Regions from separate parts of the Paenibacillus dendritiformis genome, predicted to be linked through region 1. Evidence: a T-box and tRNA genes for the amino acid it is inferred to sense, from the RefSeq annotation. Region 1 holds a T-box; the other holds one or more tRNA genes.
What was found. A T-box is a leader RNA that pairs with one kind of tRNA and senses whether it is charged. The one in region 1 lies ahead of L6439_RS06530 (valine--tRNA ligase), so its partner is inferred to be a tRNA-Val.
Positions count from the first base shown of each region.

Region 1 (3,935 bases):
AGTTCGATTTTTTTGCTCATCGGAACGTTCACTTCCGCCCGAATATTCCGCACTGCCCGGATCATATCCATAAGGAGCGACATCTCGCGCACGGCATCCGGCGCTTCGAAAGCGGCGTCGTATTCCGGCCAGGCCGCCAGCGTAATCGTCTCGCCCTCATGCGGCAGATGCTGCCATATCTCCTCGGAGATGAACGGCATGAACGGATGAATCATGCGCAGCGTCCGATCAAGAACGTAGGCCAGCACCGATTGCGTCGTCTTCTTGGCCGCCGCATCGCCGTTATATAGGCTCAGCTTGGCGAATTCGATATACCAGTCGCACAGATCATCCCAGATGAAGTTGTACAGGACGCGGCCGGTCTCCCCGAATTCATACGCATCCATCAGACGCGTAATATCGCGTGCCGTCTCATTCAGGCGGTGGAGAATCCAGCGATCCGCGGTGCCCAGCTTGCCGGACAGATCAATGTCTTCGTATGTGAAGCCTTCCAGGTTCATCAAGGCGAAGCGGGAAGCGTTCCAGATCTTGTTCGCGAAATTGCGCGCCTGCTCCACCCGTTCCCAACGGAAACGCAGATCCTGTCCCGGCGTGCTGCTCGTCGAGATCATGAAGCGCATCGCATCGGCGCCATATTTCTCGATGACTTCCAGCGGATCGACGCCGTTGCCAAGCGACTTCGACATTTTGCGTCCGTCGGCATCCCGCACCAAGCCGTGCATGAGCACATCCTTGAACGGAATCTCGCCCGTGAACTCAAGCGCGGTAAAGATCATGCGGGCCACCCAGAAATAAATGATGTCATAGCCCGTCACCAGCACGCTGGTCGGATAGTACCGCTTCAGATCGTCTGTCTGCTCCGGCCAGCCTAGCGTAGAGAACGGCCACAAGGCCGAGCTGAACCAGGTATCCAGCACATCATCGTCCTGTCTCAGCTTCGCGCTGCCGCAGGAGGAACAGGAAGCGGCATCTTCGAGCGCGACGGTCATATGTCCGCAGTCCTCGCAGTACCATGCCGGAATGCGGTGTCCCCACCAGAGCTGGCGGGAAATGCACCAATCGCGCACATTTTCGATCCACTGGAGATATGTCTTCTCGAAGCGATCCGGAACGAAGCGGACGCCTTGTCCGTTCTTCTGCGCCTCGATAGCGGCCTCGGCCAGGGGCTTCATCTTGACGAACCACTGCGTCGACAAATACGGCTCGACGACCGCGCCCGTCCGCTCGCTGTGCCCGACCTGATGGACATGGTCTTCAATCTTGATGAGCACGCCCTGCGCTTCCAGATCCTTGACAATCTGCTTGCGGCACTCCGCGCGATCCAGTCCTTGGTAAGAGCCTGCCGCCTCATTCATCGTGCCGCTCTCATCCATGACATTAATCTGAGGCAGATCATGACGGAGACCCATCTCGAAGTCGTTCGGGTCATGCGCGGGCGTAATCTTCACGGCGCCGCTGCCGAATTCCTTGTCGACGTAGTCGTCGGCGATAATCGGGATCTCGCGGCCGGCTATCGGCAGCACCAGCATCTTGCCGATCATATGCTTGTAACGCTCGTCCTCCGGATGAACGGCTACCGCGGTGTCGCCGAGCATCGTCTCCGGACGGGTCGTCGCGACCGTAATCGAGCCGCTGCCGTCCTTAAGCGGATACTTCAAATGATAAAGGTGGCCCTGTACTTCCTTATATTCAACCTCGATATCGGACAGCGCCGTGCGGGCTGCCGGATCCCAGTTAATAATGTACTTGCCGCGGTAAATGAGCCCTTTCTCGTACAGCTTCACGAATACTTCCCGGACCGCGCGGGACAGCCCTTCATCGAGCGTGAAGCGCTCGCGGGAATAGTCGAGCGAGAAGCCCATCTTCGCCCATTGCTCGCGAATCGTCTTGGCATAGGCGCCTTTCCACTCCCAGACGCGCTCCAGGAATTTCTCCCGGCCCAGATCATAGCGGGTGAGACCTTCTTCCCGCAGCTTCTGCTCCACCTTCGTCTGCGTCGCGATCCCTGCATGGTCGGAACCGGGCAGCCAGAGGGCATCATAGCCCTGCATCCGCTTGGAGCGGATAATGATATCCTGCAGCGTAAAATCGAGCGCGTGCCCGATATGCAGCATCCCGGTTACGTTCGGCGGCGGGATCACAATCGTGTAAGGTTCGGCATCCGGCCGGCGGCCGGCTTTGAAATATTCGCCCTCCTGCCAATAGGCGTACCATTTCTGTTCCGCCGCCTTCGGATCATACGTGGTCGGCATGGACAATTGTTCCTGACTCTCTGACATAAGCATTCCCTCCGTTATGACAAATAAAAAAACCTTCCGCCGCAAAGGACGAAAGGTTCAACTTCCGTGGTACCACCTTTAATTCCGCCAAGCGTCTCATGATGCGCATGAACGCGGCGGCACTCCACTGCATGTAACGGTTGCGGCCGTCCCCTTCTAGCGCGCGGCGGCACATGTCGAGCACCGGGCTCATACACTACCGTGACGCGTTCAAACGGGCAACTCCCAGGTGACTTCAGCGGGACGCTCCTGCAGGCGTTACACCTCATCGCTCTGCTCTCTGTAAGGGGCCTTGACGCTTACTCTTCCTGTTCGACGTCTTTGCTCCGCGGCATCAGCGACAAGCGCTGACAACCACATGTTTACGATATATTTTACCTTCGCTCTCCACACGAGTCAATAGACGGCTTCAAATCGTTCTTCGTATTAGTCATATCCCGATTTTCCACTTTCATAACATGTACTATAGGAGGTGGTCCTCATATGGAACGTTGGTGGTGGCGTATTCGCTATTCGGTAAAAGGAGTCATTTTTCCCCTCATCTGCCTGCAGTTTGTCCGGACGCTGCTTCTGCCCACCGGGCTCGATGTCTTTTTGCTGTTCGCGCTGTTCCTCGTGTATCTCGGGTTTTTGCTCGATGTATACTGAGTTCGCGGCAGGCCTTCCCAGCATGCGCATACCACATACAAGACCCGTCCGCGAGATTCGCCGGACGGGTCTATTGTGTCCCGGTTCAGGAGGTGACCGGAATATAAAGCACCTGGCCTTCCGTCACGTTCTGGTCGGGCAGGCGGTTATACAGCACGATTTCATTCGTATTCATCTGATAACGATCCGCGATCGTATCCAGCGTCTCTTCGCGCTGGACGATGCACATGCGGACTTTTTTGAAGCTGTGCTCATCGTTCACCCGCTGCAGGAACAGGGACTGCCACTTCATATCGTCGCCGGTCGTCACCTTGGCCGCTTCCAGCGCCGCTTCTTCTTCGGCCTGCTTCGTCTCGGCTTCCCGCTGCTCCCGCTCCTTCTTCTGGCGGCTTGATTCGAGCAGCGAGCTGAAGCCGACTCCGCCCGCGGTCGGCGCGTCTGCCGGCTTGGAGCTGTTGATCGCGATCTTCATCTCGGGCTTTGCGTCCGCAGCGTTTGCGGCTGCGGCGGCCTCCCCGGCCGGCTCGGCCTCCGCTTCCTCGCGCGGATTCGCCTCCGCCGCCGTCTGCTCTTCGGATACGTCCGCCTCTGCGGCGGAAGCTTCGGAGACTATGGCTTCGCCGGCGGAGGCGGCGGCGGAGGCCGCCGCTGCAGGCGCTTCGGCTGGCTTCTCCTCAGCCCGGGGCTCGGTCTGCGCCTCGAGTGCAGGCTCCGGCGCTGACGCAGGCTTCGCCTCCGGCTCGGGCTCCGGAACGGATGCGGATGCTGCCGAGCCCTGCGGCTCCGGCAGATTCCACTTCGCCGCCTCCTCACCGGTGCGGCCGGCAGGCGCTTCGGCCGGCTTCTCCTCCGCTTCCGGTTCAGCGGCCTCCTTCTCGTCGAGCGAACGATACTCCGGCTCGCCCTTCGGTCCGCTGTCCGCGCCGGCTTCCTCTCCGGCGGCCTCCCCGGTTGCCTCCGCTTCAGCCACGGCCTTCGGCACCACAGGCGGCAAATCCGTTACGCTTG
Region 1 covers NZ_AP025344.1:1,491,840-1,495,774, reverse strand. The annotation lists gene L6439_RS06530 (valine--tRNA ligase) at 1-2,285, opposite strand, end outside; T-box leader at 2,321-2,604, opposite strand; gene L6439_RS06525 (hypothetical protein) at 2,763-2,927, shown strand; gene L6439_RS06520 (LysM peptidoglycan-binding domain-containing protein) at 3,013-3,935, opposite strand, start outside.

Region 2 (3,935 bases), 120 kb from region 1:
TAAGGCTGGGCTGTGACGGGGAGGGAAAATTACAGTACCGAAGGTCTTGATTTCATGCTGCCAAGAAAAGCCTCTAGCCAGGTGAAGGTGCCCGTACCGCAAACCGACACAGGTAGGCGAGAAGAGAATTCTAAGGCGCGCGGAAGAACTCTCGTTAAGGAACTCGGCAAAATGACCCCGTAACTTTGGGAGAAGGGGTGCCCCGGTAGGGTGAATAGCCCGAGGGGGCCGCAGTGAATAGGCCCGAGCGACTGTTTAGCAAAAACACAGGTCTGTGCGAAGCCGTAAGGCGAAGTATACGGGCTGACGCCTGCCCGGTGCTGGAAGGTTAAGGGGAGTGGTTAGCCGTAAGGCGAAGCTATGAACCGAAGCCCCAGTAAACGGCGGCCGTAACTATAACGGTCCTAAGGTAGCGAAATTCCTTGTCAGGTAAATTCTGACCCGCACGAATGGCGTAACGACTTGGGCGCTGTCTCAACGAGAGATCCGGTGAAATTTTAATACCTGTGAAGATGCAGGTTACCCGCGACAAGACGGAAAGACCCCATGGAGCTTTACTGCAGCTTGATATTGGACTTTGGTACGGTCTGTACAGGATAGGTGGGAGCCTTAGAAGCCGGAGCGCCAGCTTCGGTGGAGGCGCCGTTGGGATACCACCCTGATCGTATCGGAGTTCTAACCTGGGACCGTGAAGCCGGTTCGGGGACAGTGTCAGGCGGGCAGTTTGACTGGGGCGGTCGCCTCCTAAAGAGTAACGGAGGCGCCCCAAGGTTCCCTCAGAATGGTTGGAAATCATTCGAAGAGTGCAAAGGCAGAAGGGAGCTTGACTGCGAGACCTACAAGTCGAGCAGGGACGAAAGTCGGGCTTAGTGATCCGGTGGTACCGCATGGAAGGGCCATCGCTCAACGGATAAAAGCTACCCTGGGGATAACAGGCTTATCTCCCCCAAGAGTCCACATCGACGGGGAGGTTTGGCACCTCGATGTCGGCTCATCGCATCCTGGGGCTGAAGTAGGTCCCAAGGGTTGGGCTGTTCGCCCATTAAAGCGGTACGCGAGCTGGGTTCAGAACGTCGTGAGACAGTTCGGTCCCTATCTGTCGCGGGCGTAGGAAATTTGAGAGGAGCTGTCCTTAGTACGAGAGGACCGGGATGGACGTACCGCTGGTGTACCAGTTGTCTCGCCAGAGGCATAGCTGGGTAGCCAAGTACGGAAGGGATAAGCGCTGAAAGCATCTAAGCGTGAAGCCCCCCTCAAGATGAGATTTCCCACATTGGTAAGACCCCTTGAAGACGACGAGGTAGATAGGTTGGAGGTGGAAGTGCAGCAATGCATGGAGCTGACCAATACTAATCGGTCGAGGGCTTATCCTAACGAAGATGATTTGATGATTTACTTTCGCATTCAGTTTTTAAGGTACAATACCTTATCTGTTTGGTGGCGATAGCGGAGGGGTTCCACGCGTACCCATCCCGAACACGACCGTTAAGCCCTCCAGCGCCGATGGTACTTGGACCGCAGGGTCCTGGGAGAGTAGGACGCTGCCAAGCAGAAGCTCTACATATCGGTCTCCGGTGAACCGTGAGGTCGTAATATTCCCTGATAGCTCAGTCGGTAGAGCACTCGGCTGTTAACCGAGTTGTCACAGGTTCGAGTCCTGTTCGGGGAGCCATACGGAGAGATGTCCGAGCTGGCCGAAGGAGCACGATTGGAAATCGTGTAGGCGTCACAAGCGTCTCGAGGGTTCAAATCCCTCTCTCTCCGCCAGCGTGGCCCGTTGGTCAAGCGGTTAAGACACCGCCCTTTCACGGCGGTAACACGGGTTCGAATCCCGTACGGGTCACCATTTCATGAATATGGACACTTAGCTCAGTTGGGAGAGCACCATCTTGACAGGGTGGGGGTCAGCGGTTCGAACCCGTTAGTGTCCACCATATTATCGCGGGGTGGAGCAGTTCGGTAGCTCGTCGGGCTCATAACCCGAAGGTCGCAGGTTCAAATCCTGTCCCCGCAATACTTTTTCCATCGCGCGTTGATACATAACTTCGATGCGGAAAATGAATAGTTCGTGGAGCTGTGGTGTAGAGGCCTAACATGCCTGCCTGTCACGCAGGAGAACGCGGGTTCGAATCCCGTCAGCTCCGCCATGTTTATTCAATGCTGGGGCCCGTTGGTCAAGCGGTTAAGACACCGCCCTTTCACGGCGGTAACACGGGTTCGAATCCCGTACGGGTCACCATGCGAGCCATTAGCTCAGTTGGTAGAGCACCTGACTTTTAATCAGGGTGTCGAAGGTTCGAGTCCTTCATGGCTCACCAGCATGTATTCCACAAGTCTGTGCAGACGCGCAGGCTTTTTTTGTATGTTAGAGCGCCAGACCTGCTTGAGCTATATTCCCCCTTATGGCCGCTGCTTATTCCTGCTCTCCCGCGTGTTGCCGTCCCTTGCTATTGATGTTTTTGGATAAAGGCATTATGATTAATTGGAAATTGCTAAATAAGCGCTTTTATAAAAGGGTTTCAATAAGGTGGGATCGGCATGGAGGAAAAAACCGTAAACATTAAAGAATTCAACCGAAATCGAATCTATAAGCTCCTGCGGCAAAAACAACATTTATCGAAGCAAGAGATTGTACAGCAATTGCAGATCAGTCTGCCGACGGTGACGCAAAACCTGAATTATTTGCTGAAACAAAAGTTGATTGCGAATACCGGCACGATCGGAAATACCGGGGGACGGAATGCGCAACTCTTTTCCTATATCAGCGACGCCAAGATCGCGATTGGCTTGGACATTACGCGAAACCATATCACGACCGTGGTCGTCGACTTAAATGGAGATATTATCAATATCAATCGAAGAAGACAGAAATTTGAGGCTTCAGACCCGTATTTTCGGCTGTTGGGGGATATCCTTCAAGAGATAGTCAGGGAATTGAATATCGACGAGTCCAAAATATTAGGCGTTGGCATCGGTGTTCCGGGCTTGATCACGGAAGACCGTCAGACCGTATTCTATGGAAAAATTCTTAATTTTACCGGAGAGACGCTGGAGCGGTTCGCCAAGTATATTCCCTACCCGGCCATCCTGATGAACGATGCGAACGCAGCGGGCATCGCGGAAATATGGGCGACTCCGGACACGAAAAATGCCTTCTATATTTCGTTGAGCAACAATATCGGGGGGGCTGTCTATATCGGCGATCGGGTGTTCGCGGGGGAAAATCAGAAGAGCGGAGAGATTGGACATATTACGATTATTCCGGACGGATTGCCTTGTTATTGCGGGCAAAAGGGCTGTCTGGAAGCCTACTGTTCAGCTTCCTTATTGTCCGATGCGGCCGATGGCAGTTTGGCTCAATTTTTTGAACAGGTCGCACAAGGGGACCCGGAAAAGCTTACATTGTGGGAAAAATATTTGTGGCATCTGGCAATCGCGATTAATAATATTCGCATGCTGTTTGACTGCGATATTATTCTTGGCGGTTATGTTGGCGCGTACATGGAGGATCATATCGAGACATTGAAAAAGCTGGTGGCCTCCAGAAATACGTTTGAGGATCATGCCGACTTTCTGCGCATCTGCAACTATAAAACGGAAGCGATCGCGGCCGGAGCGGCTCTGCCGTTTATCGATCAGTTTATCCATCAAATTTAAAATAAATAAAGCTTGCATCTTAACGCATGGGATGAGGCTGGAGGAATCCTTCGTATCTTCCGCCGGCTCCATGCGTTTTTTGCGCTGCATCTTTTTGCATATTGACATGGCAGCCCAGAGCGGCTATTCTTACGTTAAGTAGTTTTTTAAAACACTTTAATAAAACTCATTTATTATCGAAGGGTGGATGCATCAATGAATCAACAGTCCTCTAGCTTGGGAGCCGCGAAGAGAAAGGTGCCGGCAACGATGAAAGCGCTTGTAGCTTACGGGAAACA
Region 2 covers NZ_AP025344.1:1,613,000-1,616,934, forward strand. The annotation lists rRNA gene L6439_RS07025 (23S ribosomal RNA) at 1-1,373, shown strand, start outside; rRNA gene rrf (5S ribosomal RNA) at 1,434-1,550, shown strand; tRNA gene L6439_RS07035 (tRNA-Asn) at 1,597-1,672, shown strand; tRNA gene L6439_RS07040 (tRNA-Ser) at 1,676-1,767, shown strand; tRNA gene L6439_RS07045 (tRNA-Glu) at 1,772-1,846, shown strand; tRNA gene L6439_RS07050 (tRNA-Val) at 1,859-1,934, shown strand; tRNA gene L6439_RS07055 (tRNA-Met) at 1,941-2,014, shown strand; tRNA gene L6439_RS07060 (tRNA-Asp) at 2,071-2,147, shown strand; tRNA gene L6439_RS07065 (tRNA-Glu) at 2,165-2,239, shown strand; tRNA gene L6439_RS07070 (tRNA-Lys) at 2,243-2,318, shown strand; gene L6439_RS07075 (ROK family transcriptional regulator) at 2,539-3,657, shown strand; gene L6439_RS07080 (MDR/zinc-dependent alcohol dehydrogenase-like family protein) at 3,853-3,935, shown strand, end outside.
Region 2: it has a tRNA-Val gene. The T-box ahead of L6439_RS06530 (valine--tRNA ligase) is inferred to sense a tRNA for this amino acid. The anticodon was not compared.